One region of the Gordonia sp. DT218 genome, then DNA from elsewhere that is predicted to be linked to it. Evidence: predicted binding sites of a transcription regulator. Region 1 holds the regulator's gene; the other holds the start of a gene.

Evidence for each region. The regulator LexA, encoded in region 1, represses DNA repair genes until DNA is damaged. The targets are predictions, from matches to a motif close to CGAACANNTGTTCG.
Region 2: a site for LexA is predicted at 6,773-6,786, ahead of ACPXCG_RS05360 (DUF222 domain-containing protein). Genes of this name have one in related genera too.

What each region holds. Positions count from the first base shown of each region.
Region 1 is NZ_JBNCNS010000005.1:301,603-316,573, reverse strand. It holds gene ACPXCG_RS19740 (hydrogen peroxide-inducible genes activator) at 102-1,058, opposite strand; gene ACPXCG_RS19735 (peroxiredoxin) at 1,170-1,757, shown strand; gene ACPXCG_RS19730 (carboxymuconolactone decarboxylase family protein) at 1,769-2,302, shown strand; gene ACPXCG_RS19725 (aspartate aminotransferase family protein) at 2,376-3,605, opposite strand; gene hrpA (ATP-dependent RNA helicase HrpA) at 3,667-7,596, shown strand; gene nrdR (transcriptional regulator NrdR) at 7,699-8,190, opposite strand; gene ACPXCG_RS19710 (LysM peptidoglycan-binding domain-containing protein) at 8,294-8,845, opposite strand; gene lexA (transcriptional repressor LexA) at 9,083-9,841, shown strand; gene ACPXCG_RS19700 (putative PEP-binding protein) at 9,856-11,529, opposite strand; gene ACPXCG_RS19695 (DeoR/GlpR family DNA-binding transcription regulator) at 11,738-12,508, shown strand; gene ACPXCG_RS19690 (1-phosphofructokinase family hexose kinase) at 12,546-13,511, shown strand; gene ACPXCG_RS19685 (PTS fructose transporter subunit IIABC) at 13,615-14,971, shown strand, end outside.
Region 2 is NZ_JBNCNS010000001.1:1,142,818-1,157,788, reverse strand. It holds gene ACPXCG_RS05385 (tyrosine-protein phosphatase) at 1-506, opposite strand, end outside; gene ACPXCG_RS05380 (2Fe-2S iron-sulfur cluster-binding protein) at 544-1,617, opposite strand; gene ACPXCG_RS05375 (mycofactocin-coupled SDR family oxidoreductase) at 1,796-2,596, shown strand; gene ACPXCG_RS05370 (mycofactocin-coupled SDR family oxidoreductase) at 2,596-3,423, shown strand; gene ACPXCG_RS05365 (MFS transporter) at 3,694-5,193, shown strand; gene ACPXCG_RS05360 (DUF222 domain-containing protein) at 5,492-6,604, opposite strand; gene ACPXCG_RS05355 (FAD-dependent oxidoreductase) at 7,047-8,525, opposite strand; gene ACPXCG_RS05350 (alpha/beta fold hydrolase) at 8,552-9,475, opposite strand; gene ACPXCG_RS05345 (glucose 1-dehydrogenase) at 9,478-10,269, opposite strand; gene ACPXCG_RS05340 (FAD-dependent oxidoreductase) at 10,573-12,237, opposite strand; gene ACPXCG_RS05335 (nuclear transport factor 2 family protein) at 12,249-12,626, opposite strand; gene ACPXCG_RS05330 (FAD-binding protein) at 12,613-14,199, opposite strand; gene ACPXCG_RS05325 (flavin-containing monooxygenase) at 14,396-14,971, shown strand, end outside.

The DNA of each region.
Region 1 (14,971 bases):
GAGCGCTGCCAGGACATGTGGTGCTCTCGGGGTGATTTCAGTTTCTGCCGGCGCGAATCGGGTTGCTGTCGGCGCGAATCGGGTTGCTGTCGGCGGGTTGATCAGCCCCGCCGCACAGTGCCGGTCGCGACCACCAGATCGGCGATGACGCCCGCAAGAGTGTGAAACGCCTCGGCCCGTCGCGCCGACTCGCGATACACCAACCCCACCCGCCGGCCCGGACGGGGCCGCGCAAAGGTTGCGGTGGCCAGATGACCACCGTCGGTCTCGACCGCCACGGCGGTCTGCGGGATCAGAGTGACCCCCAGACCACCCTCCACGCATTGCACCGCAGTCGCCAGAGACGCCGCCCGTGTCTGCCCGACGTCCGGTCGGACGCCCGCGAGCCGGCACACCTCCAACGCCTGATCCCGGAGGCAGTGACCTTCGTCGAGAAGGAGCAACGGCAGGTCGGCGAGCGACGCCGGGTCCACCCTGCGTCGGCCCGCGAGCGGATGGGCGGCAGGCAACGCGAGGACGAAATCCTCTGTGTACAGCGGAACCTCGGCCATCCCACGTTCGTTCGTGGGCAACGCCACGATGGCCACGTCGAGTGATCCGTCTCTCAACTGCCGCAGCAGCCGCGCGGTCTGATCCTCCACCACTTGGATCTGCAGCCCCGGAATGCGTTCTGCCACACCACGAAGCACTGCCGGAAGGATGTACGGGGCGACCGTCGGTATCAGGCCTACCCGCATCGGCCCGGCGAGCGGGTCACCGCTTCCCGACGCCTCGGCAAGCAGCTCATCGATCGCATCCACGGCGGCGATTGCCCTGGGCAGCAACCTCTCCCCCTCCGGCGTCAGGAAGACACGTCTCGTCGTCCGCTCGACGAGTTGCACTCCGAGACCGGCCTCGAGACCGGCGAGCGCTTGCGACAGGGTCGGTTGACTCACCCCGAGATCATCTGCTGCAGAACCGAAATGACGACGATGGGCGACGGCCACGAATGCGCGCAGAGCGGTCGTCGACGGTTGATGACTTTTATTGGCCATGCCTATCAATATAGTGCGTATCATCACGTTTCGCTCTTGCCGATATTCCGGCACGATGGTGCATGTCTGACGACGAATCCGCGTCCTCTTATGACGCACCGACGCTGATCGAACCACCAAGGAGCGAAACAGAGCATGGCTTTGCTGACCATCGGCGACCAATTCCCCTCCTACCACCTCACCGCGGTCATCGGGGGCGACCTGTCCAAGGTCGACGCCCAGAAGCCGGACGACTACTTCACCACGGTCACCAGTGACGATCACCCCGACAAGTGGCGCATCGTCTTCTTCTGGCCGAAGGACTTCACCTTCGTGTGCCCCACGGAGATCGCCGCTTTCGGCAAGCTCAACGACGAGTTCGCCGACCGTGACGCCCAGGTACTCGGCGCCTCGGTCGACAACGAGTTCGTGCACTTCCAGTGGCGGGCACAGCACGAGGACCTCAAGACCCTCCCCTTCCCCATGCTGAGCGACCTCAAGCGCGAACTCGCCTCCGCGGCGGGCGTTCTCAATGCGGACGGGGTGGCCGACCGGGCCACCTTCATCATCGATCCGAACAACGAGATCCAGTTCGTCTCGGTGACCGCCGGTTCAGTCGGCCGCAACGTCGACGAGGTTCTCCGTGTCCTCGACGCCCTGCAGTCCGACGAGCTGTGCGCCTGCAACTGGAAGAAGGGTGATCCGACCATCGACGCCGGTGAACTCCTGACCGCGAGCGTCTGAGAGGGGACCACATGAGCATCGACAATCTCAAGGAAGCGCTGCCCGAGTATGCCAAGGACCTCAAGCTGAACCTTGGCTCGATCAGCCGGACCACGGCGCTGAGCGAAGAGCAGCTGTGGGGCACCCTGCTGTCCACCGCGGCCGCGACGCGTAATGCCAAGGTGCTGGCCGAGATCGCCGACGAGGCCGCCGACACACTGTCGGCCGAGGCCTACAACGCCGCGCTCGCCGCGACGTCGATCATGGGGATGAACAACGTCTTCTACCGTGGCCGCGGCTTCCTCGGCGGCAAGTACGACGACCTGCGCCCCGGTCTGCGCATGAACATCATCGGCAATCCCGGAGTGGACAAGGCGCTGTTCGAGCTGTGGTCTTTCGCGGTGTCGTCGATCAACGGTTGTGAGCACTGTGTCGGTGCGCACGAGAACACGCTGCGCGAGGCGGGCGTGGATCGTGAGGCGATCTTCGAGGCTCTCAAAGTCGCCTCGATCGTCGCCGGTGTCGCCCAGGCGATCGCGACCACCGAGGTGCTTGCGTCGGTCTGACCGATCCCGTATACAGATCTGCCCCCGACTCTCCGACAACGGAGGGCCGGGGGCAGATTCGATTGTCCCGGGCTCAGCCCAGCGCGGCCCGCATCCGGTCGGCGAGCTCGCCGACCTCGTCGGTGGTCATCACGAAGGCGGGCGAGATCTGCAGCGCACCCTGGCCCGCTGCACGGCCGCTGACTCCGTGCTCGCGCAGCCTGCCGACCATCGGTACCGCCTGCGCGGGGTCGGACAACTGGACCGCGGTGACCGCGCCCAGGCCGGTGCGGACCTCCGACACCGAGTCGAGGTCTGCCAGCGGCGAGAGCGCCTGCGCCAGATCGTTTTCCAGGCGGGTCGCCTCGGCCAGCAGACCCTCACGCTCGATGATGTCGAGGTTCGCCATCGCGGCCGCGGCAGCACCTGCATGCCCGCCGTAGGTGTAGCCGTGGCGCCACCACACCCCGCCCGCGAAGAACGGCTCGGCGATGTGGGGAGCGATGAACACCGCACCCATCGGCACGTATCCGGACGTGAGGCCCTTGGCGGTCGTCATCATGTCGGGCGCGAGGTCGAAACGGGACGACGCGAACCAGGAATCACCACCGATGCGGCCGAATCCGGTGACCACCTCGTCGGCGACGAACAGCACATCGTGGTCGCGGCAGATCTGACGGACCTCGGCGAGGTACCCCTCGGGAGGCAGATATATCCCGCCGGCACCGATGATCGGCTCGCAGAAGAACGCCGCGACGCGGTCGGCGCCCAGACGCTCGATGAGGCCGAGGAGACTCTTCGCGTTGTCCCACTCCACCGACTCGGCGTCGGGCATGAGTTCGCCGTAGCCCTCGCGGTTGCCCGGGATGCCCGCGAGCGCCGTGCCCGCCACATGCATGCCGTGGTACGCCTTGGTGCGGCCGACGATGATGTTCTTCTCCGGCCTGCCCTGCTCGTGCCAGTAGCGCCGGGCCAGCTTTGCCGCCGTGTCGACAGAGTCACTGCCACCCGACGTGAAGAAGATCTTGCTGTCAGGAACCGGGGCGATTGCGGCGAGCCGTTCGGCGAGTTCCGCGGTGACGTCGGCGGTGATGTCGCCGAACCCTGAGTAGTGCGCCAGGCGACCCAGCTGATCCGCGACGGCCTGGGCCACCTCGGTGCGGCCATGGCCGATGTTGGTGAACCAGAGACCCGCCGTCGCGTCGAGATACTCGCGTCCGGAGGCGTCCCAGATCCGCGTTCCTTGTCCGCGAGTGACCACGAACGGCCCCTTGGTGGAGACCGAACCCATATCAGCGAAACCGTGCCACAGTGAACCAGCCATCCCCCAATCATGCCGGGCGTGCGCCGGGTCACCTCCGTCGACCCCATATCCTGGACAGATCATGCCCGTTCCGACCGCAGAGGACCGACGAGCGCTCACCGATCGCCTCGCCGACGTGACCATCCTCGACGCGCACCGTCTGCGCCGACGTCTCGACAAACTCGGTCGCTCACCGAAACGGGCGGCCTGGGACAAGCTGGCCGCCGATGTCGATGCCGCGACGCACCGCGTCGATCGTCGCCGTGCGACGGTACCGACGATCACCTTCCCGCCGGACCTGCCGGTGTCGGCGGCTCGCGACGAGATCGCCGCCGCCATCGCCGATCACCAGGTGGTGGTGATCGCCGGTGAGACCGGTTCGGGCAAGACCACCCAGCTACCCAAGATCTGTCTCGAGCTCGGCCGAGGCATCCGAGGCGCCATCGGCCACACGCAGCCACGGCGGATCGCTGCGAGTTCGGTCGCGCGCCGCATCGCGGACGAAACCGACAGCGAGATCGGTCAGGCGATCGGATACTCCGTGCGGTTCACCGACCGGGCCGGCGCCAACACCCTGGTCAAGGTGATGACCGACGGCATCCTGCTCCGTGAGATCGGTACCGACCCTCTGCTGCGCCACTACGACACCCTCATCATCGACGAGGCCCACGAACGCAGCCTCAACATCGACTTCATCCTCGGGTACCTGAAGCGACTGCTGCCGCGCCGCCCCGACCTCAAGGTCATCATCACCTCGGCGACCATCGAGCCCGATCGGTTCGCACGGCACTTCGCATCCGACGGACCTGCGGACGGCGACCGGCCCACTGGAGACGTACCCATCCTGGAAGTGTCCGGGCGCGCATATCCCGTCGAGGTCCGATACCGCCCGTTCGGGGATGACCGGGACCCCGATTCCGACCATCGCGACCTCGATCAGGTCCAAGCCGTCGACCAGGCCGTCGGCGAGCTGTGGTCGTCGCACCGCACCGGCGACATCCTGGTGTTCCTGCCGACCGAACGGGACATTCGCGAGACCGCGGATGCCCTGCGCCATCGTGTCTCGGCGGGTGCCGAGATCGTCCCGCTCTTCGCGCGGCTGTCGGTCGCCGACCAGCAACGCGTCTTCGCGCCGTCGAGCGGGCGGCGCATCGTCCTCGCCACCAACGTCGCCGAGACCTCGCTGACTGTCCCGGGTATCCGCTACGTCATCGATACCGGCACCGCCCGCATCTCGCGCTACTCCACCCGATCGAAGGTGAATCGTCTTCCCATCGAGCCGATCTCCCAGGCTTCCGCCCGGCAACGCGCCGGTCGGTGCGGTCGGGTCGCGCCGGGCATCTGCATTCGCCTGTACTCCGAGGAGGATTTCGACAACCGCCCGGCGTTCACCGATCCGGAGATCCTGCGGACCAATCTCGCCGCGGTGATCCTCCAGATGGCCGCCCTGCACATCGGCGACGTGTCGGCATTCCCCTTCGTGCAGCCGCCCGATGCTCGCGCCATCCGTGACGGCATGGCCGCGCTCACCGAACTCGGCGCGATCCGTGAGACCGCTCGCGACGATCATGAGCCGGTCCTCACCCGAATCGGTCGGGACATGGCCCGGATACCGGTCGATCCGCGTCTGGCACGGATGCTGATCTCCGCGCACGAACTCGGATGTCTCGACCACGTCCTGGTGATCGCGGCGGCGTTGTCGGTGCCCGACGTCCGCGAACGGCCGGCGGAACATCGCGAGGCCGCCAACACCTCGCATCGCCGGTTCGCGGTGCCGGGTTCCGAGTTCCTCTCGTATCTCGAACTCTGGGAATATCTGAATGACCGACGAAAGGAGTTGTCCGGCAATCGGTTCCGCCGGATGTGCGAGAGCGAGTTCCTGCATTTCCTGCGAATCCGGGAATGGCAGGAGCTCCACCGCCAGTTGTCGCGGATCGTCTCCGACCTCGATTGGACCGCCACCGCGTCGCCACGCGACGCCGACGCCATCCATCGTTCGATCCTGTCCGGACTGTTGGGCAACATCGCAGTCCGCCAGGGAGACTCACGCGACTACATCGGTGCCCGAAACACATCGCTGGCGATCTTCCCAGGCTCGTCGCTCGCCCGTAAACCACCACCCTTCATCATGGCCGCCGAGATCCTCGAGACCTCACGACTGTTCGCGCACACCGTCGCCGGCATCGACCCCCTCTGGGCCGAGAAACTCGCGGGCGACCTCGTCCGCCGGTCGTACAGCGAGCCGCACTGGTCCGCCAAGCGCGCGTCGGCGATGGCCTACGAGCGGGTGACGCTCTACGGCGTCACGCTCGTCGCTCAGCGACGCGTTCCCTACGGCGCGATCGATCCGCCGACCTCACGGGAGATGTTCATCCGCCACGCCCTGGTCGAGGGCGATTGGCGCACCGATCATGTGTTCTTCCACCGGAATCGGGACCTCCTCGAGGCGGCCGCCGACGTCGAGCACCGCGCCCGTCGTCGCGACCTGGTGATCAGTGAGGAACAGCTTTTCGAGTTCTACGATGCACGCGTCGGCGGTGACGTGGTGTCGGCGCGGCATTTCGACACGTGGTGGAAGAAGACGCGGCGCGAGCATCCGGAGCTGCTCGACCTGAAGCCGGAGGACGTGGCCGCCGATGTCACCGTGGCGGACACCGACTTTCCCGGAGCCTGGCAGCAGGGTGAGACCCGCCTGGAACTGCGCTACCGATTCGAGCCCGGCGCTCCCGACGACGGGGTGACCGTCGTGATCCCCCGGCCGCTGCTCGATCACGTACGACCCGCCGGCTTCGACTGGTCAGTCCCCGGCCTACGTTCCGAGCTCGCCACCGAGCTGGTCAGATCCCTGCCGAAGGTCGTCCGCAAGTCCATGGCGCCCGCTCAGCGCTTCGCCGACCTCGCGGTGTCGCGATTGACACCCCGGTCGGAGCCGTTGCTGACCGGTCTGGCTCGCGAGCTCACCTCGATCACCGGCATGACGGTGTCGCCGGGTGACTTCTCGCTCGAGCGTGTCCCCGCGCATCTGACGATGAACTTCGCCGTCACCGATCGCACCGGGACGGTGGTCGCGAGCGGCAAATCACTGGCGGACCTGAAAAAGGGGTTCGCCGGGCACGACGACACCTCTCATCGCCGCGCCGTCCACACCTCGTGGAGTGCCGACGGCATCGGCGACCTGCCCGAAACCACCACTACGACTGTCGCGGGCCAGACGATCACCCGCTATCCGGGCCTCGATGTCGTGCGGGACGATGCAGGCCGAGCAACCGGCGTGACACGGACCGAGTCCGTCACCGCGACCGAACGCGACCACAAGCTCACGAACGCGGTGGTGGTGTTGCTGGAGACGACGATCCCGACGCTGTCCAAGAAGATCATCGGCACCCTCGACCCCGCCGGACGGTTGGCGCTGAGTCAGAGCCCGTATCGGCGAGGTGACGATCTGCTGGCCGACTGCACCCGGCGCGCGGTCCGCGATGCCGTGGCCACCCGAGATCTCACCATCATCCGGACGCCGGACCAGTTCACGCGGCTCCGCGACCAGATCCGATCGACCGTGACGGACGCGGCCCCCGAGTACTTCGCGCTCGCCACCGACGTTCTCCGACATCTGGCCCCGCTCCGATCGGAGATCGAGCAGGACAGCGGGTCCGTCGCGGCCGACGACGTGTCCGAGCAACTGGAAAATCTCGTCTTCGACGGATTCGTGGCGGCCACCCCACGCACATATCTCACCGAGATCCCCCGATACCTTCAGGCGGCGGAGAACCGATTGGCCGACCTCTTGGCATCATCGAGCCGCGATCGCGATGCCCTGGCCGCGGTCGACCGCGTGATCGCGCACTGGAATCAGCGAGTCGCCCAGCTCCCCGTCGGTCGGCGCGATGCCTTCAACGAGTACGCACATTGGATGGTCGAGGAACTGCGGGTCGGTCTGTTCTCGCAGCGCCTCGGTACCGCCTATCCGATCTCCGAGAAGCGAGCGCTCCGCTTTCTGGACGCGTTCCGCTGAGCTCTCTGGACGCGTTCCGCTGAGCTTTCTGGACGCGTTCCGCTGAGCTCTCTGGACGGGTTCCGCTGAGCGCATGTCCGAGCGCACATCGCCCGGGCGCCGTCATTCCGAGACGATCGACCCCGTGGCGTCCACTGTCTTCCCGTGCGTCAAGTCGCCCTGCAGGTCATCGATCTCACGCTGGAAGTCCTCGAGCGAGTCGAACGAGCGGTACACCGACGCAAATCGGAGGTAGGCCACCTCGTCGAGCTCACGCAGCGGCTTGAGGATCGCCAATCCCACTTCGTTGCTGGGGATCTCGGCCGATCCGGATGCGCGAACGGCATCCTCGACCTGTTGCGCGAGCTGGGCGAGCGCGTCTTCGGCCACCGCGCGGCCCTGGCACGCCCGACGAACTCCGCGCATCACCTTCTCACGACTGAACGGCTCGGTGACCCCGTTGCGTTTCGCCACCGACAGCACGGCGCTCTCCACCGTCGAGAACCGGCGACCACACTCCGCACACGAACGGCGCCGTCGGATCGCCTGCCCTTCATCGGCGACACGCGAGTCGATGACCTTGGTGTCTTCGTTCTTACAAAACGGGCAGCGCATGTTGTCCTCACGCACATCTCGGGACACTCCGGCGCACCGGATGCTCGCTACGCCGTGCCGGTTCCCGGCTGGAACCTGTGCCATGGAGGATACCGTCCGTTGCTCAGCGGTATGCGGGCGCGATCAGCGCCTGCCCGACATGGAGGCCCGAGGCGGGCAGGGCGTTGCGCTCGACGATCTGATCGATGACCGACTGGCGCGGCAGATCCGGCGCCACCCGATCGGCGATCGAGCTCAGGGAGTCGCCCTGCCGCACATGCACCACCTCGGTGCCCACCGGTTGCGGGGCGACGGACGCGGCGTAGTTCGTCCCCACGATGGCGACGACCCAGACGAGCGCGGCCAGTGCACCCCCGACCAGCACCGCCAGTGCGGCCGCACGACGGCGGGCATAGACCCGCCGATCGTCCGCCGGTGCCGCACACCGGGTGCCGACGATCGTCGTGCCCGGGTTGTAACGCCCGGCCGGACGTCGGTCGGCCGGACGGGTCGGCTCGACCCTGGCGGCGCGCCGGGGACGCGTGCCGACGCCCGACGTGACCGGCCGTCGCGGCGCGCGCGTCGGTGTCTCGCGGGACCGGGTCCCGCTGCTCGGCAGATCGCGCACGAGCGTCTCGCGGGTCGACGCCTCACGGGTCAAGGTGGCTGTGCTCATCGTGTCCTCCTGGGATCCGAATCGGCCGTCCCCTCGATCACATGTTCGATGGAACGCATGTTCGATTTGTAGCACGATGCGCCGACAAAGTCTCGACACGCGTCGAACAAATGTTTGAACCTGTCGGCCGGTTCGGTTAACCTCGGCCGTGAGACACGCGATCGACCAGCAATTTTGCGAGACGAACCCGATTCGGCGACAGCCGACGATGCAACAGCCGACAGGAAGGACTCAGCGATGAGCGACAAGGCCGGCGGGCGGCGCGGAGCCTCCCGCGCGATCCACGAGAGCGTAGACGCCCCCGACGAGTCGTCCGATCCGGCACCTGTCGTCGCCGACCCCGAGTTCGCGGAGACAGCCCTCACCGCACGCCAGAGCGGGGTCCTGGAGTTCATCCGCCAGTCCGTGCGGGAGCGTGGCTATCCGCCCAGTATCCGCGAGATCGGCGACGCGGTCGGACTGACCTCGACGTCATCGGTGGCGCATCAGCTCCGCACCCTGGAACGCAAGGGATTGCTCAAGCGCGATCACAACCGGCCGCGTGCGGTGAACATCCAGGACGGCGACCACACCCCGCCGGGCGGTGCCGCTGCCGGACTCGCCGACGGTCAGGAGCTGCCCACGCCGACCTTCGTGCCCGTCCTCGGTCGGATCGCCGCCGGCGGACCGATCCTGGCGGAGCAGGCCGTCGAGGACGTGTTCCCGCTCCCGCGAGAACTGGTCGGTGAGGGATCGCTGTTCCTGCTGCGCGTCGTCGGCGAGTCGATGATCGACGCCGCCATCTGCGACGGCGACTGGGTGGTGGTCCGGCAACAGAACGTCGCAGACAACGGCGACATCGTCGCAGCAATGATCGACGGCGAGGCGACCGTGAAGACGTTCAAGCGCAAGGACGGTCACGTCTGGCTGATGCCGCACAACGAGCTCTTCGATCCCATCCCCGGCGACGAGGCCGCGATCCTCGGCAAGGTCGTCACGGTGATGCGGCGCGTGTGAGGGTCGCCTGAGGGTCAGCCGTCGAGCGCCGCCGACGCGACCGCACGGGCCTCGGCGGGACCGGCGGTCGTCAGCACCGCTTGTGCGGCAGACCGGCATTGGTCGAGAGTCACCTCCGCGAGGCGTGCGCCGACCGGGGCAGCCGCGGCGGGCGCCGCGGACAACGAACTGACACCCATGCCGACGAGCACACACGCCAGCAACGGATCGGCGGCCGCCTCACCGCACACCCCGACCGGCTTGTCCGCCGCCTGACCGGCGCGGGCGACCATGTCGATCAGCGCGAGCGCGGCCGGCTGCCACGGATCCGTCAGCGTGGCGAGTTCGGCCGACATCCGATCGGCGGCCATCGTGTACTGCGTCAGATCGTTGGTGCCGATCGAGACGAAGTCGACCTCCGCCAGGATCGCCGCAGCCAGGATCGCGGCAGCCGGCACCTCGACCATCACCCCCGCGACCAACCCACGGCGACGCACCTCGCCCGCGAATTCCGCTGCCTCGGAAGGCGATGCGATCATCGGGGCCATCACCCACGGCGTGGCTCCGCCCTCCTGCGCGGCGGCCGCGATCGCATCGAGCTGCGCCGCGCGGATATCGGGATGGTCGATGGCGATGCGATTGCCCCGGACGCCCAGCGCCGGATTGGCCTCATTCAGTTGGGTCACGAATTTCAGCGGCTTGTCCGACCCGGCGTCGAGCGTCCGGATCACCACTTTCTGATCGGCGAACGCGTCGATCACCTCGCGGTACAGCGTCGTCTGCTCGGCGATCGTCGGCGCCTCGGCGCGATCGAGGAACGCCAGCTCCGTGCGGAACAGCCCGACCCCCTCGACCGGATAGCCGGATGCGGTCCGTGCCGACGCCCCGTCGGCGACGTTCGCGAGCACCGAGACCCGATGTCCGTCCGCGGTCGCCCCAGGGCCCGTCCACGACGCCACCGCAGCAGCTTTGCGGCGGCTCTCGTCGACACCGGCGAGCGCCTTCGCCTCGTCGGGTTCGATCTCCAGAGTGCCCGCCGTACCGTCGACGAGCACTCTGGTGCCGACGGCCACGGTCGCGAGCCGGCCGACTGCGACAACGCACGGAATCCCCAACTGACGGGCGATGATCGCCGTGTGACTCGTCGGACCTCCGAGACGTGTGACCAACGCGATGATCAGTGTCGGATCGAGTCCGGCAGTATCCGCCGGGGCGAGGTCGTCGGCGAGCAGCACCGACGGCACGGGCGGTTCCGGTACGCCGGGCTCGGGTACCCCGAGCAACTCGGCGACAACCCGATCCCGGACGTCGTTGAGATCGGTGACCCGTTCGGCCATCAGTCCGCCGAGCTTGGTGAACATCGCGGCGAACTGTTCGGTCGCGGCCACCGCCGCGGCCGGCGCGGGGGTGCCGGTGGCGATCAATGCCGACGCCGCACCGACCCAACCACGGTCCTCGGCCAGACCCGCGGTCGCCACGAGCACCTCCGACGCCGCGCCCGAGGCATGCGAGGCCCGCTCCCGGAGCCGTCCCGCCACCGCCGCGGCGGCGTCGCTGAAGCGTTTGGTCTCGACATCACGCTCGTCCTCGGCGACGGCAGCCTCCGCCGCGCTCGGGTCGTATTCCGGACGAGCGCCCGGCCAGATCGCCGGTCCGAAGGCCTTACCCGCCACCACCGGCGTCCCCTGCAGAACCTGTGTCTGTGTCACCGAAGTCCCTATCCGTCCGTCGGTCCGCGAGCCGTTCCGGCCCAGGACTTACCGGCCTGTCTCGAACAGCGGGTCCTGTGGGTAATGAGCCCGCACTGAAGGTTATGTGATTCAAGTTACAAGAAAACCTTGACTTGTCAACATAAACAGGCGTAAACACAGATATAGCAACATACAAATCCACAGATTCCAACAGACGAGGACTTCCGTGTACGCCGAAGAACGTCAGCAGGCGATCGCCGATCAGGTGCGGGCCAACGGCCGCGCATCCGTCGCCGCGTTGGCCACGCTGTTCGACGTGACCAGTGAGACGGTCCGTCGGGACCTCGCGACCCTCGAACGCGCAGGACATCTCCAGCGGGTACACGGCGGTGCGGTTCGGCCGGGCTCCACACCGGTGTTCGGTGAGCTGGGCATCGACGAACGACAGATGACCCACACGCATGAAAAGGTCGCCATCGGCCGAGCGGCGATCCGGTTCCTCCCACCGGACGGTGGTTCTGTCTTCTTCGACGCCGGCACCACCACCTTCCAGGCCGCCCTCGCCCTGCCACGTGACCGCCGTCTGACCCTGATCACCCACAGCATCCCCATCGCCGCGGCGCTGGCCGGCCACCACTCGTCGGGCCTCCATGTCCTGGGCGGCCGTGTCCGCGGACTCACACAGGCGACCGTGGGCTCCGAGACGGTGGCGGCCCTGGAGCGACTACGCATCTCGACGGCCTTCGTCGGTGCGAACGGGATCAGCGAGTCACACGGACTCTCCACACCCGATCCGGACGAGGCCGCCATCAAGGCAGCGATCGTCAGGGTTGCCAATCGCGTAGTGGTGCTTTCCGATTCATCAAAGATCGATCGCGAGGACCTGTCCTCGTTCGCCGATCTCGCAGATATCGACGTGCTGGTCACCGACGCCGGGATCGACCCGGCCACCTCCGCGGCCCTGTCGGTCCGCGGAATCGATGTCGTGATCGCGTGACCGAGAGGACCCCATGACACGACCATCAGCGGATCCGGTGATCGTTACTGTCACCGCCAACCCGAGCCTCGACCGGACCCTCGAGCTAGCCGCACCGCTCAGTCGCGGAGAGGTGCAGCGCGCGACATCGGTGCGTGCCGAACCCGGCGGCAAGGGTGTCAACGTCGCGCGGGTGGTATCCGAGGCAGGTCTGTCGACCCTTGCCCTCCTGCCCGCGCGGACCAGCGACCCGCTGCTCACCGCACTCGACACGGTCGGCCTCCCCTATCTCGCGCTGCCGATCGACGGCGACGTCCGATCCAACGTCACGGTCGCCGACCCCGACGGCACGACCACCAAGATCAATGCACCCGGCTTCCGCCTCGACCCCGCCGAGGCACATGCCCTCGTCGATCTCGTCGTCGAGAATGCGCGCGGCGCGAGCTGGGTGGCACTGTGCGGGTCACTGCCGCCGGGGCCGTCCGACAACTGGTATCGAACCGTCATCGACGAGCTCGACGGACAGCAGTGCCGCGTCGCGGTGGACACCTCCGGCGGCCCGTTGTCGGCGACCGTCCGGGGTCGGGTGGACCTACTGAAGCCCAACGACGAGGAACTGGCCGAGGCCACCGGCGCGGATCCCGCACGTCTCGTCGCCGCGACGTCACGAGGTGACTACGAGCCACTGCTCGCCGCGGCGCGCACCCTCGTGGACCGGACCGGGGCCGCCGTCCTCGCCACCCTCGGCGCCACCGGGGCGATCCTGGTCACCGACACCGGAAACTGGTTTGCCACACCGCCACCGATCGTGCCTCGCAGTACCGTCGGCGCCGGGGACTCGGCGCTCGCCGGCTATCTGATCGCCGAGACCCGCGGCGCAGCGGAACCGGATCGGCTCCGCTCGGCGGTCGCCTATGGCTCGGCCGCCACCGCTCTCGCCGGCACTCAGCCGCCTGCACCGGGTCAGCTCGATCTCGCCGGGGTGACGGTCACCGACCTCTCCGGAGCCGCCCGGGTCGGATGACACTCGACGATCGCATGCACGGGCTCGTTCCCGCCGAACGGCCTGCCACCATCAAGCCTCCACGAACACGACGACCGCACATCCCGATGTAGAAGGAAATCCGATGTCCGAACAGATCATCACGACGCAGACGGTGAGTCTCGACGTCGACGCGGGCGCCGACCCGGCTGCCGTGATCGGCTATCTCGCCGAAGCACTCCAGGCCGCAGGCCGCACCACCGATGCCGCCGATCTCACCCGTGGAGCGCTCGCCCGTGAGGCGAAGTCCGCGACCGGACTGCCCGGTGGTATCGCGATCCCGCACGCCCGCGCCGAGTCGGTCACCGAGGCCAGTCTCGCGATGGCGCGGCTGTCCGCCAAGGTCGACTTCGGGGCACCCGACGGCCCGGCAGACCTCGTGTTCCTCATCGCCGCGCCGTCCGGCGGAGCGTCCGAACACATGAAGCTGCTGAGCTCCCTGGCACGTTCACTGGTCCGCCCCGATTTCGTCGCGTCACTTCGCGAAGCCGAGAGCGATGACCGTGTGGTGCAACTCGTCGATCAGGCGATCAATCCCGCACCCGCACAACCGGTGGCATCCACTGCCGCGGCCACCGGCGCGGCCACCGCACCAGCGGCCGGCGCCTCGCCCCCGACACCCGAGCCTGCCGGCCCCGAGCGCAAGTCGATCGTCGCGATCACTGCGTGTCCGACCGGGATCGCGCACACCTACATGGCGGCAGATGCCCTCAAGTACGCGGCCGAACGCGCCGACATCGACTTCCACGTGGAGACTCAGGGGTCCTCGGCGACAACCGCATTCGATCCGCAGGTGATCGCGAACGCGGACGCAGTCATCTTCGCCACCGACGTCGAGGTGAAGGGCAAAGAACGTTTCCACGGCAAGCCTGTCATCTCCTCCGGAGTCAAGCGGGCGATCAACGAGCCCGACGAAATGATCGCCGAAGCGGTTGCAGCCTCGGATAATCCGAACGCCGCAGTGGTGGCGGGCTCCGGCGACGGCGTCCCGGACAGCACAGCGGAAGCCGGCGGCGTCGGATTCGGCAAACAGGTCCAGCAGGCACTGATGACCGGCGTCAGCTACATGATCCCGTTCGTCGCCGCCGGCGGTCTACTCATGGCTCTCGCCTTCCTCCCGTTCCTCGGCGGCTACGAGATCGCGAACTCGACACTCGACACGTCCGGTGCGCTCAATGACGGACAGTTCATCGCGCTGAACAACAGTCTGTGGGATCTGCCGGCAGGCGGCCTCGGCCAATACATCGGCGCGGTGTTGTTCGCCGTCGGTGGTCTCGCCATGAGCATGCTGGTCCCGGTCCTGGCCGGCTACATCTCGTTCGCCATCGCCGATCGACCCGGTATCGCACCCGGTTTCGTCGCGGGACTGGTGTCGGTCGCCGTCGGTGCCAGTTTCATCGGTGGTCTGGTCGGCGGTCTCATCGCCGGTGTCGCCTGTTTCT
Region 2 (14,971 bases), on a different contig from region 1:
GCGTCCGTGATCATCCAGCGGTAGTAGTCCTGCATCATCCGCGCTGCCTTGCCCCCGCCGAGGGCCTGCTGCTGGGCCGCCGGGCCACTTCCGATGATCCGGTTGACCGTCAGATAGAAATCGTTGTCGGGATCCCAGATCGGCCGCTTGGTGTATCGGACCGGCGGGAGACTGTCAGGGCTCGCGGCGACCTCGTTGGGTGACCGGACGTCGACGATGTCGGTGATGCCCAGTGCGACGAGCTTCTGCTTGTCCGCATCGGTCAACGTGTTGAGTGCATTGCTGCGATAGACGAAGCCGGTGCGGACGGTGGAACCGTCCCGAGTCGCGTAGCCGCCGACATCACGCGCATTGGCTGCCGAGATCCCGATGCTCGCGCCGGCGACCGGAGCCGCGGATGCCGACGGTGCGGACTCCGGAATCGTGGCGATCCCGACGGACGTCAGGCAGATGCTGACGGCCGCAACGGCGAGGCGGATGCCGTTCCGCCGGCGAATCGTGGTCAACACAGGATTGTTCCCTCTTTCTCGAGTGGATTGTCGATCAGAATCTGATGCGGGCGAAATCACCGTTCGGACGGGCCTGGCACGCCAGGACGTAGCCGGCTTCGAGGTCGTCCTCGTCGAGCACGCCGGTGTCGGTCATCGTCACGTCGCCGTCGACGACGACACACGCGCACGTGCCGCATTGCCCTTCGCGGCAGGAGAAGGGGACGTCGACCCCGTGGGCGAGCATCGCTTCCACCAGGTTCTGCGATCGCGGCCAGTCGATGGTGTGGGTGTCTCCGTCGGTATCGACCTGCGCGGTCGTCGTGGCGAGGGCATCGGACTCCGCGGCCGGTTCCGGTGCGTGTGGTTCCGATGCGCGCTGGGCGAAGGGGTCGCCGCGAAGAGATGCGAAGACCTCGGCGTGCACCCGTGACCGCGGTACGCCGAGACTCGCCATCGCGTCCCGCACGGTCGCCATGAATCCCGCGGGACCGCAAATGTACGAGTGTCGGTCGGCGAACGGTTCGGCCAACCGCGCGAGTTGGTCGGCGGTTGGGCGCTCCCGGACGGATTCGAGCCAATGGATCACGACCAGACGATTCGGGTGCCGGGCGGCGAGTACGCGCAGTTGTTCGTCGAAGATGATCGAGTCGGCGTCGTTGTTGGCGTAGACGAGGGCAACCTGCCCACTCCCGGTCGCGAGAGTGGACTTGAGGATCGAGAACAGCGGGGTGATGCCGCTCCCGGCCCCCCAGAGGAGGAGATCCTCGTCGGCCGACGCCGGCGTGAAGACGCCGGAGGGCGGGAGCAGGTCGACGATGTCTCCTTCGGACACGTTGTCGCACAACCAGTTGGAGCCATAACCGTCCGCAGTGCGTTTGATCGTGACCATAAGCTCGGCGTCGCTGACCGGGCAGCTGGCGAGTGAATAGCAGCGCGCCACCGACCCTGTCGTATCGCTCGGGATGCGCAAGGTCAGGAATTGCCCGGGACGATAGGTGAAGTCGTGCGTGCGGTCGGCGGGCACCTCGAACACGATGGACTTCGCGTGCCGGGTCTCGTCGATGACGCGTGAGACGCGGGCCGACGCGGGACGCGGTGGGGCCACGCGCGCGGCAACCGTCGTCATAGGAACCTCCTTCGTTGCGATGACGTCATGGTGTGCGGTGGGTCGGCCCCGCGGAGTGGCGGATTCTGTTGTCCGGGAGAGATCTCGGCGGTGGCCCGCTGAGTGGGAGACAGATGGTTCCAGCGCGATCACCTGACCTTATGGTCGCGGCCATGCACAGGTGTTTCGGGAGAACGAGATGAACCGCATGAGCGATCAGGTCGTCCTGGTCACCGGCGCGGCCAAGGGGATGGGGCGAAGCCACTGCGTGCGGCTTGCCGAGGAGGGTGCGAGTGTCATCGCGGTCGACCTAGAGGCGTCGGTCGACGATCTGGCCGGCACGCTGCGCGAGGTCGACTGGGTGGGCGGGCGCTGCGTCACCGCTTGTGCCGACATCCGTGACTTCGAGAGCCTCGCCGCTGCTGTGCGCGCAGGCGTCGACGAACTCGGTCGCCTCGATGCCGTGGTCGCCAACGCCGGTGTCTACCCGGAGGCCCGCCCATCGTGGGAGATCGACGACGACGACTGGCGACGGGTCGTCGACATCAATCTGACCGGTGCGTGGCACACGGTGAAGGCGACGGTGCCCCTGATGGAAAGGGGCGGGTCGGTGGTGATCATCGGATCGACCAACGGGCTCAAGGGGATGGCGGGAACCGCGCATTACTGCGCGAGCAAGCACGGCGTCGTCGGGCTGACCCAGACATTGGCGAACGAACTCGGCCCGAACGGTATCCGGGTGAACGCTGTCCACCCGGGATCGGTGGGTACGTCGATGATCCTCAATGAACAGGTCTTCGCGAAGCTGCGCCCCGACCTCGAAGCACCCGCCGAAGACGACGCAGCAGTCGCGCTCGCCTCCCGCAACCTGCTCGGCGTGCCGTGGGTCAGCCCCGTCGACGTCAGCAACGCCGTGCTGTTCCTGTTGTCCGCGGAGGCGCGTTACGTCACCGGGACGAATGTCGTCGTCGATGCCGGCCTCGTGGCGAAGGTCTCGTGATGGGCCGCGTGGCAGGGCGCGTGGCTCTGGTGACCGGTGCGGCACGCGGCATCGGGCGAGCGCAGGTGTTGCGCTTCGCCGAGGAGGGCGCCGACATCATCGCCCTCGACATCTGCCAGTCCGTGGAGACGACAGTGACGCCGCCATCGACCTCCGAGGACCTCGACGAGGTGACGTTGCTTGCCGAGAAGCTGGGCTCACGGGTGATCTCCGCAGTTGTCGACGTCCGTGACGGCACATTCCTCCGCGCCACCGTCGACGCTGCTGTCGCTGATCTCGGTGGTCTCGACATCGTCTGCGCCACAGCGGGTATCACATCGAAGGGTGCGGCGGTCGGACTCTCCGACGACGCGTGGAACACGATGATCGACGTCAATCTCACGGGAGTGTGGCAGACCTGCAAGGCGACCGCGCCGCATCTCATTGAACAGGGCGGTGGTGCGATGATCCTGACCAGCTCCATCGCCGGGCTGCGCGGACTGTCCGGAGTTGCCCACTACGTGTCGGCCAAACACGGCGTTGTCGGCCTGATGCGGTCGCTGGCACATGAGCTGGCGCCGCACGGCATTCGCGTGAACTCTGTACATCCAACCAACGTCGACACGCCGATGATCCAGAACCCGATGGTCCGCAAGGCGTTCCGGCCGGATCTGGAGAACCCCACCCGTGAGGAGTTCGCCGCGGCGGCCCAGACGATGAACATGCTGCCGGTCCCGTGGATCGAGCCGGTCGACATCGCGAACGCCGCACTGTTCCTCGCCTCGGACGAGGCGCGATACATCACCGCGGTCACGCTGCCCGTGGATGCGGGGTCGACGCAACGCTGACAACCGGACTCGATTCCGACCGACGACGTGGGCCCGTGTGGAGCGGGACCACGTCGTCGTGTGCGTCGGTGGCTGTGAGATCCGCAATATGGTTGCAGTGCAGAATATTTCGTGACTAGCCTTGCCGGATAATCTGTCCCGGACAGCGGGAGCCTCGGCTGGTGCAGGCAGTTCGGCGCCGGTGTGATGTGACTGGCACCACATCCTGTGGTCGTCGATCACTTCGTACCGGCCCGAGGTCTGTGGGTCGGTGTCCATGGAAGGTATGCGATGCCTGTACAACCCACTCCGAGCGAGGGCTCGAGCGTCACGCCTGGCGCGGCGACATCCGACGACCAGCGGGTCTGGACGCCCCGGCTCGTGCTCGGTCTCGTGTCCATCGTGCTGTTGCTGGAGGTCCTGGCGATCAGCTATCTGATGATCTCGACGGCACTGCCGTTCATCGTCACCCATTACCAGACAACGCAGGGGGCCTGGCTGCTCACGGCATTCCTGCTCACCGGCGCCGTCACCGCGCCCGTCATCGGCCGCCTCTCGGACATGTTCGGTAAACGTCGACTCCTGCTCGTCTGTGTCGCGTTGGCTGCGGCCGGGTGCCTGTTGTCGGCGATCGCGCCCTCGTACGGCGTGATGATCGCCGGCCGTGCACTGGCCGGGTTCCTCGTCCCGTGCCTATTCCTCGGTTATTCTCTGATCCGAGATGTGTTCCCGCCGAAGGCCGTCGCGCTGGCGGTCAGCATTGCGACAACCGGGATGGGCCTGGTGGCGGTGCCGGCGCCGTTCCTCACCGGCTGGCTGATCGACGACTTCGGATTCCGCAGTATCTTCTGGTTTCTCTTCGCCGTCGTGGTCGCGATCGGGTTCGCGATTCTCGTCACCGTCGACGAGTCGCCGCTGAGGGTGCGGACAACCGTCGATCTGGTGGGCGCGGTGCTGCTCGGGGCAGGTCTCGCCGGGGTGCTGATCGGCGTCAGTTTCGGGCCGTCCTGGGGCTGGACCGCATCATCGACTCTCACCTATCTTCTCGGCGGGGTTGCGTTGCTCATAGCGTGGCTGGTGTCGGCGAGAACGGTTGCCGCGCCTCTGGTGGATCTGGATGTGCTGCGTCGTCGTCCGGTGTATCTCACGACCATCAGCGCTGGTGTCGCGTACGGGATCTCCGGGCTGTTCGCGGTGCTGCTGCCGATGATGGTGATGGTTCCCGGCATGCTGGGCCTCGGGTACGGCTGGGGTCTGTCGGCCGAGGACTTCGCGCTGTTCCAGCTTCCGATGGTGATCGCGATCGTGACCGGCGGACTCCTCGTCGGTGTGTTGGTGAGTCGCGGTCTCGCTCCCCGGCTGCTCATGCTCGCAGGCCTCTCGCTGATGGCGCTCGGCATGCTCGTGGTGGCGTTCAACCATTCGGAGAAGTCGACGATCATCCTTGGAGCGGTGATCCTCGGTCTGGGGCAGGGTATGTCGTATGCGGCCGTGCCGAACCTGGTGATCGAGGCCGTGTCGCCCACGCTGCAGGCCAGTACGGCCAGCATCGTCGCCGTGAGCCAGAGCATCTTCCCGGCGGTGCTGTCGGTGGTCGCGTTCACCGTGCTGAACAATTCGCATGTCGCGATGGTTGCGGAAGGAGCCACGTTCTATGACTCGGACGGATTCAAGGTGGCCTTCGTGATCGGTGCGATCGTCTCGGTGGTGGGCGCGCTGACAGCGCTGGCCATGCCACGGCGAGCGAGTGATGAAATCATCGAGACCACTGGGGTTCTCGGCGCCGCCTGATCGGCGACGACGCCCATACGGTGTCGCGTATCGCGCACCACTCAGTTCGGGGTCGGAAGACCCTGATCTGGGTGGCCGTCGGGTACGCGACACCGTAAGGTGACGCCCGATTCTCACACTATTGAGTTCTCAAGGGACAGATGCGGTCCCGGCCGGGACCAGGTGCGTGGGAAGTCATGTGAATCGTCGCGTCGGATGGTGGGTTCTCGCTGCACCGTTTCGTTCCCGCTGCTTCGACCGAAGGAGCGTGTTCGGAATGGAGGAGCGACAACGGGTCAGGTGGCGGGGATCGGCCGGGTCAGGCGGCCGAAGGCAGGTTGTCGAAACTCAGTGTGCGTCGGTTGTGAGCCGGTATCGGTTGCCGTTTGGGGTCTAAGGCGGCCGGTGGTATCAGCCAGGGGTGTTTGTCGAATCCCATCACCACGTCCCAGCCGTTGTGGTGAACGTCGGCGTGACAGGACGGGCAGAGTAAACAACCGTTTTCCAGGCAGGTTTCGCCACCGTCGGCCCAGTGACGCAGATGGTGCGCATGCGCACGGGATGCCGGCGCACCGCATTTGATGCAGCACTTGTCGCGCTCATGCAGGGCTCTTCGTATCGGCGGCGGGAACAGTCGTTTCTCCCGGCTGATGTCGAGGGGCACCTTTTCCCCGTCCACGATCATGGTGGTGATGGTGCCGTCGCACGTGAGGGTGTACAGGGTGGCTTCGGTGATCGAGCCCATGAACTCCAACTGCGCCTGTGCGGGTCTCTGCGCCGGCACGGTGATCAATGTTTGAGTCCGCGGTGCGGATGCGGTGTCGGTGCCGCGGGCGGCGATGTCGAGCAGTGTCTCCAGTGCATCGGCTTGGCGGCGCTCAGTCGACCGCGCATCCGGTGACCCGTTGGGTTCCGGCCGGGGTTTGGCGAGTTCTTCGATGGCGGCATGGAACTTTTCGCCGACTTCGACGTTGAGGTCGGCACGCACTTCCAGGCGACCATCGGTATCAATGGATTTCGACAGGGTATTCAGATTACGGTCTTCGGCCGCGGGAACTCCGCCCGTGTCGTCGGCCTGCTGATTACCCAGTGCACGAGCACGTTTGGCGATCTGGGCGGGTGTGGCTCCAGAGAAGAACTGGCCGAGGAGATCTGTCACAAAGGTCAGACGCGTCGCGTCGTCGATCGGTTCCGCAGACCGCGAAGCAGTATGCGCCACCCCTTTGACGATGGCGTCGACGTGTTCACCGGAGATCGCACCGTCGATGGCATGTGCGTGCAGTGTCGGCAACGATGACGAAGCCGCGGCGACGCGTTGTAGCCGGGCGGCGAATGCGGGGGCGAGGCCCATGACTATCAGTAGTTCGGTCATCTTGCGGCCGTGGTCTTTGGCGACCCCGAGGCGGTCGAGGTGGCCGGCCACGGTCGCCATGCGGTGTTCGAGCAGGTTGCGCATCACGATGAGCGCTCTCATGGTGTCGAATGCCGACGGCTTCGTCAGATTCGAAACGTCGTCGAAGTGCAGGTCGCGCACCGAATCGACAACGGTATTGACTGTGGTCATGAGTTCCCCCGAAGTTCTCATGCCATTCAAGGTATTCGAACGTATGTTCGACGTCAAGGGGTTTCTTGAAGATAGTGCAGAAGATTTTCCGGGGTTGGGTGCGGGGATCTCGATACGAGCTCGGCTGGCGCCTCGCTCTACTCGATCGGCGGGGGATGGCGAGCTCGGCTGGCGCCTCGCTCTACTCGATCGGCGGAGGATGCGAGCTCGGCGGAGGATGCGAGCTCGGCGGGGATGGCGAGCTCGGCGAGGGGACGGCGAGCTCAGTTGGGTGACGAGTCTTGGCACGTGTCCCAGGAGTGTGGCGTTGTCAACGCCTTTCGGCCGCAGCGGCGCCGGCGCGTCGGCCGAAGAAGGTGCCGTCGCCCAGTGAGGTGCCACTGATGTAGCCCCAGGAGTGCAGGCCCGACGTCGCGCGCCCGGCCGCGAAGAGCCCTGGTATCGCCTCTCCGTCGAGATCCAGGACCGCCCCGTCGACTGTGGTGCACACGCCACCGAGGGTGAAGACCTCTGCTCCGCCGCCACCGGCGGCACCGTATTCCGGTGGGGCGATGCCCTTGCGGACGTCGATGGCGGCGAATGGAGCCTGCAATGGCCGCAACCACCGGGCGGACTTGTGGAAGTAGGGATCGATGCCCTCGCCGGCATACCGGTTGTATTCGGCCACGGTGTTCTGTAGGGCTCCGTCAGGCATGCCGATCTCGCGTTCGAGCTCCGAGACGGACTCGGCGACGAAATGAGGTACCACGCCCCATCTCTCGTCCTCCGGGACCTCCTCGTACCCCTTCTCGTCGAGAATCACCCAGACCCGTAAGCCATGCTTGAACAGAGCGGCCTGACCGACGAGGCCGGGATACACGTCCTCGTTGATGAAGCGCTGGCCCAGTTCGTTCACGATCATCCCGCGGACCATCATCCCGGGGATCAACGAAATGCCGACCTGGCCGGCCGACATGTGCTGGATCGCGGCACCGGCGGCTTGTGCCATCCGGATACCGCGACCGTCGTCGCCGCCGTCGCTGTTCACGCCCAGACCGACCAGCTGTGGAGCGTGCTGAGCGACCATCTCGGTGTTGTCGGCAAACCCGCCGGTCGTGATCACAACCCCGCCCCGCGCCCGGTAGGTGACGGCCTCGCCGAAATGGCGCGCGGATACGCCGACGACGCGGTTGTTCTCGACGATGAGCCGTTGGACCGCGGTATCGGTGTGGACGGCAACATCCGATGCCGCGATCGCGTCACCCAGCACGGCCATCAGAACCTTGCCGCCGAAGCCGTCGGACGTGACGCGGTGGCCGCGGGGTACAGGCGTCGCGAGATCGCAGAAGGGATGGGCGTTCTCTCCCATCCACATAAGGCCGTCGTCGGTCGGCGGGACCCAGGTGGGTGAGTCCCACAGCGAGGGCTTGAACGGAACACCCTGTGCGACCAGCCATTCGTAGTGCTCGACACTCCCGCGGCAGTAACGTCGGACCTTGTCGGCGTCGGCGTCCGGGCCGAGGGCCGCGAGCAGGAACTTCTCCATCTCCGCAGGCGTATCCGTGAATCCGCACGCCTGCTGGATTCCTGTGCCGCCGCCCAGATAGATCTCGCCGCCGGACAACGCGGCCGATCCACCTCCACCGCTCTGCCGCTCGAGAAGGATCGTGTCGGCGCCGGCAGCGTCCGCCTCGAGAGCGGCAGCCGCTCCGGCACAGCCGAATCCGATCACCAGCACGTCGGTTTGGTAGGTGAACTGGTCGATTTCGGACGCTGCGAGCGGTCGGACGGATCTGGGCGTGCTGGTCATGCCTGGCCTCCTGTGGGTGACTGTCGCTATCGGGTGCCGCCGACGGCGGGCACCCGCCGCAGAAACGCAGACACCGCGCTCTCGAAAGCCGACTTCTGCTCGATCATCGCCCAGTGGCCGCATTGCGGGAACACGTGCAGCTCGGCGTTCGGGATGGTCCGCATCGGAATCAACGCCATGTCCAGCGGGCTCACGCGATCGTCGCGGCCCCACGTCAGCAAAGTGGGTGCGCTGACCTTGTGCATCGTCGCCCAGGGCGGGGGAGTGTCCGAGTTCTCCATCGCCGCGATCATCGCGGCGAATGCCGTTGACCCGTACATCCGTCGCGCGCTCTCGAGCGTGCCGGGCTCGGTGGCCTGCGCCCAGCGTTCCTCGATGAGGTCGTCGGTGATCAAGGCGGGGTCGTAGACCATCGAGTGCAGCCAGCGCACGAGTCGCTCGCGGTTCGGGTCGTCGGTGAATTCTTGCAGGAGCCGGATTCCTTCACTGGGTCCCGGGCTGAAGAGGTTCTTGCCGATCCCGCCGATCGTGACGAGGCTCCGGACCTTGTCCGGGTGGGCGGCCGCATAGCTCAGGGCGACGCCGCCGCCCATCGAGTTGCCGATGATCGCGGCATCCGTCAGTTCCAGCGCGTCGACGAACTCCTCGACCGCGGCCAGCGCGGTGACCATCGGATGGCCGCCGAAGTCGTCGCTGACGCCGAAACCTGGGAATTCCAGGACGAGGCAACGGAAATGCTCCGCGAAGAACGATAGATTTCCGCTGAAGTTGCGGAGCCCGGTGACGCCGGGACCTGAGCCGTGCAGAAGCAGCAGGACCGGTCCGTCGCCGGCCTCGTGGTAGCGGAGTACGCCACGGGAGGTGGCGATCTCGCGTGTCGTCACCCCGGGGATCGTCACAGCGGGATTCGTCGCAGCGGGATTCGTCGCAGCGGGATTTGTCACGGTCATGATCACTGTCCCATCGCGTAGGCGACGGTGGGGCCCGCGGTCCATCCGCCGTCCACGGCGAGCTCGGCACCGGTCATGTATGCGGCATCGTCGGACAGGAGGAAGCTGACGGCGCCGGCGATCTCGTCCGGGAGCCCCACCCGACCAATCGGCGTGTTGGGATATTTGCCATCGCCGGTCTCGATACCGATCGACGATGTCATCGGCGTGTAGGTCATCCCGGGGTGGACCGAGTTGACGCGGATGCGATCCGTGGCGAGTTCTACCGCGGTGATCTTGGTCAGTCCGCGGACGCCCCATTTCGATGCACCGTAGCCGCTGGTGAGTGGCAATCCGGTGAGACCGGCTGCAGAAGAGATGTTGACGATCGATCCGCCGCCCGCCGCTCGCAGAGGTGCGATGGCGGCGCGGATGCCGTTGAACACGCCGACGAGGTTGATCTCGAGGACCTGTCGGAAGTTCTCCAGCGTGTCCTGCTCGACGAATGCTCCCGTCGAGATCCCGGCGTTGTTGACGATCCCTGTGAGGGAGCCGAATTCGGCTTGTGCGTGTGCGACGGCTTCCGCCCACTGGTCGGGATCGGTGACGTCGAGACGGACGTAGCGTGCGGCGTCACCGAGATCTTCGGCGGTCTGCTTGCCCACGTCGTCGAGGATGTCGCCGATCACCACCTTGCCGCCGCGCGCGACGATGCGATGCGCGAACGCCGAGCCGAGGCCGCGCGCACCGCCGCTGACGACGATCACCTTGCCGGCCAATTGTGCTGTGTCCGATGGTGTTACTGGAGTGCTCATGATCTCAATCTCCTGGGGTGTTCTGATCGCGGCGCAATCGGTGGGGCAGTCCGCGGGTCGGCTCGACCCGAATGCTGTCGGTCGCCAACCGCCCGTTGCGGGCGGCCTCTTCGATGGTTTCGCGGAGTGCGGGACAGGTCGGAATGGCGCTCACGTTCTCGCCGGCCGCGATGATGCGAGCGAATTCGGGGCACGCGTGGGCGGCATCCTCGAGCCATTGAATGCTGGTATGGCTCGGACTGAATTTCTCTGCGAGGACGGTGGTTCGGCAAGTACCGCAGGTCAACTCTTGCATCGGAGGCCTCAGCGGTCGGCAGCGGCGCGGCGTGCCGCGACGTAGCCGAAGACCATGGCGGGACCGATGGTCGCACCGGCGCCCGCGTAGTCGTTGCCCATCACCGAGGCCGACGTGTTGCCGGTCGCGAAGAGACCGTCGATGACGGTTCCGTCGTTGCGCAGGATCTGTGCGTCGGCGTTGTACACGAGACCACCCTTCGTGCCGAGGTCACCGGCACGCATGCGGAGCGCATAGAACGGGCCGCGATCGAGAACGTCGAGCGTTGGCTGATCGAGACTCGGGTCGCCGTAGTAGTTGTCGTATGCACTGTCGCCGCGACCGTGATCGAGATCCTTGCCGCCGCGCGCGAAACCGTTGTAGCGCTCCACGGTTCCGGTCAATGCGGCAGGGTCGACGTCGATGGCGGCGGCGAGCTCCCCGAGGGTGCTCGCCTTCACCAGGAGACCGTTCTGTGACCAGTCCGCAGGGAACGACTGTCCAGGCATGATGCCGCCGATCGGATACCGGTTCTTCGCGGTGCGATCGAAGATGAACCAGGCCGGTTCGTGACCGCCTGCCAGTTGGGCGTGCACGAAGGTCACATAGGGCGCCGCCTCGTTGGTGAACCGGTGGCCGCTTTGATCGACGATGATCGAACGCGGAATCGATCGCTCGGACACCAGCACCTGGTTGATGCCGTCTGGACGCTGGAAGGACGGCATCCACCAGGCGTCGTCCATGAGATCCACCGCGGCACCGACGTCGGCGCCGGCGACTATTCCGTCTCCCGTGTTGTCCTTCGACGCCGCGCTGTAGTCGTCCTGCCCGCCGGACGGGAGATGGCGTTTGCGCATCTCGTCGTTGTGTTCGAACCCTCCGGTCGCCAGCAACACTCCGGCCCGGGCCCGGATGCGGATCTGTTCGCCACGGTGATCGGCGACGACGCCGATCACCGCACCGGACGCGTCGGTGATGAGTGACTCCAAGGGCGTGTCGAGGAGCAGTGGCACGCCCGCGTCCTTCAACGCCAGTCGGAGCCGGGCGACGAGTGCTCGGCCGAGCGTGTCCATATGGCGCCGCAGGACAACCGCTTTGACTGCCCGCAGGCCCGTCATCAACGCGGTCCGCCTGCCCTTCCAGGTGCGCATCACCATGTTGAGGGCGACGAAGTCCTTGGATGTGATGAACAGACCGGGAGGCGTGGCCAGTGCGGCCGGGCGCAACCGGTTCTCGTCCTCGCCGAGTTGCTTGAGATCGACCGGCAGCGGCTCGATCGACCGGCCTTCCGGACGGCCGCCGGGCCGCTCCGGATGGTAGTCGGAGTAGCCCGGACACCACTGGAAACGCATGTGCGGACTGGTCTTCTCCAGGAACTCGACCATCCGCGGTCCCTCGTCGATGAAGGCGTCGACGTTGGCGGAGGGAACTCGGTCGCCGACGACGGCGTCGAGATAGGCGCGCACATTCTCGCGTGAGTCGACGATCCCTTCGCGGCGAAGGGTGGCGTTGTTCGGAATCCATACCCCGCCGCCCGACAGCGCCGTGCTACCGCCGAAGACCGAGGCCTTCTCGATGATGAGCGTATCGAGTCCTTCCGCGGCAGCGGCCAACGCACCGGTGAGCCCGCCCGCCCCGCTCCCGACCACGACGAAGTCGACGTCGCGATCCCACTGCAGTTCATCTGTGGTCATGTCCGGTCTCTCTATCGGTTCTTGATGGTCAGGTCGTCGGGTGCCCAGACCGCACGCATGCTGGTGATCTGGGCATCGTCGTCGAACGTCATGATGTCAATGGGTTCGACGACGATGACCTGGTCGGGGGTTCGTGTGGTGACGCGGAAGTGAAATGCTGCGGTGTGGCCGGACACGCGCAGGGTGAGGAGTTCGGCGTCGCAGTCGGCGCCGCTGAGCGGGCCGTAGAATTCCTCGATCGCCGTTCGGCCGGTTCGGATGTCGGAACCGACGGGGTCCTCGACGGTGGCGCCGTCGGCGTACAGGGCGGCGATGTCCGCGGCCGTTCCGGACCCGATCGCCGACAGATATTGCAGGACTCGGGAGCGGATCAGGTCATTCGGATTCATCGGAACTCCTCGAGATCGTGGTGTCGGGGCCGGGTTCTCCGGTACGGGAGAGCATGTCGAGGACGGCGAGGTGGCTGAACAGGACCGAGGCGCCGATAGGGTTGCCGCCGCCCGGGTAGGTGGTCCCACTCACCGCGGCCATCGTGTTGCCCGCGGCGTAGAGGCCATCGATTCGTCGGCCCGTCTTGTCGAGAGCGGCCCCGGCACTGTCGGTGTGCACTCCGCCCTTGGTTCCGAGGTCGGAGATGCCAAAGGCTGCAGCGTGATAGGGCGGCTGGTCGATCGGGACCATCGGCGGCTCGCCGCCGGAGAACGCTCGGTCATACGCCTCGTCGCCACGGCCGAAGTCCGGATCGACGCCGTCGGCCACGAACTTGTTGAAGCGCTCGATGGTCGCTACGAGTCCGGTCGGGTCGACACCGATCCGGGCGGCGAGATCCTCCAGCGTGTCGGCGGAGTGCCACAGTCCCGCGGACTCGTAATCCTCGGTGTCCACCATGGACACGTTGGATGCCTTGACCGGCGGGACCACACCTTCCTTGTCGTCGTAGACCATCCAGAACGGCAGGGCCAGTGTTTCCTGTTCGATGGCCTGGATGGCCTCGCGGCCCAATCGGTCATACGGTGCGGACTCGTTGACGAATCGCTGCCCTTCCTGGTTCACGAAGATGCCACCGGTGAACCACAGGGCAAACGCCGAGCGCCCGTCCGGATGGGTCATTCCGGGCGACCACCATGCCTGATCCATGAGGTCGAGGTCTGCGCCGGCGGTGATCGCGGCCTGATGTGCGCGGCCGAGATTTCCCCACGATCCCATCGTGTCGCGCGCCGAGCCGGGAACCCCGAACCGATCGCGCATCTCGTCGTTCTGCTCGAAGCCACCGGCGGCCAGCAGCACGCCACGGAAGGTCCGGATCGCACGGCGCGTCCCGTCGTGTTCGACGATCGCCCCGACCACCGAACCGTCCTCGACGACGAGGTCGACCAGAGGCGAATCGAGGTGTAGTGACGCATTGGGGAAGCGGCTGATGGCCTTGAGAAATCGTCCGATGAGCGCTTGTCCGCCGATGAGCAGGTCCGGCGGTGGCGCACCAAGCCGATCGGTGTCGAGCGGGCCGCGCAACGAGTCACGTAGGTCGCCGAGTTCCGACGCGGGCAAAGGTACGGGAGTGATGTGGCGCTGACCGTCGAGCCGTGCGCCAGGTGCCTTCCCGAAATAGTCGGGCCAGGGGAACATCTCGAAGGCAAACGCGGGATCGCTCTCCAGATACTCGATCACGTCGGATCCGCGACGGATGTAGGTCTGCTGGAGATCGGCCGGAGTGCGCTCGCCGACCACGGCGTGGAAGTACTCGAGCGCCGCGTCGAGGGTGTCGTCGGTGCCCGCTCGACGCAAGGCCGGGTTACACGGAAACCACATCCCGCCGCCGCCGGAGTACGCGGTGGTACCCCCGAACTTGTCGGTCGCCTCGACCACGGCCACCCGCAGTCCTTCGCGTGCCGCGGTGTAGGCGCCGGCGAGTCCGCCGCCCGATCCCGCGACGAGCACATCTACTTCGTCGTCCCAGTGCATCCTGTTCCCCTTCCGTGAACCAGTACCGACGGTAGGTGAGCAGGGTGAGGGGCGGAGGTGCGTTGTCCCGATGATCGGGAGGGTGATGTGACCGGTGCCGAGTGTGCCGATCAGCGGGAGGAGTACTGGCATTCGGCGGACTCGCGATCCTAGCGTCGACGGTCAGTGAAACGTACCGATCGGAAGGCGAATTGACGTGGACACCACCAACTCAGAAGCCGCCACACATGTGCGTACCGTCGACGTCGTCGTGGTCGGTGCGGGAATCGCGGGACTGTATGCGCTACAGCGGTTTCGACGTGACGGTCAGTCCGTCCAAGTCTATGAGGCAGGTGGCGGCGTGGGCGGCGTCTGGTACTGGAACCGCTATCCCGGCGCGCGTTGTGACGTCGAGAGCGTTGACTACTCATACTCTTTCGACGACCAGCTTCAGCAGGAGTGGGACTGGAGCGAGAAGTACGCGACGCAGCCCGAGATCCTGCGCTATCTCAACCATGTGGCGGACAGATTCGACCTCCGGCGCGACATCGCATTGAACACCCGGGTGGTCGACGTGACGCTCGACGAGTCGACACTTCGCTGGCTGGTGCGCACCGATGCCGGTGAGGAGGTATCGGCCAGGTTCTGCGTGCTCGCGCTCGGGCCGCTGTCGAGTGCGAACATCCCGCAGATCCCCGGCCTGACGTCATTCGCCGGCGATATCCACCACACATCGTCGTGGCCGCACGGCGGCGTCGATTTCGCCGGGCGACGTGTTGGGGTGATCGGGACG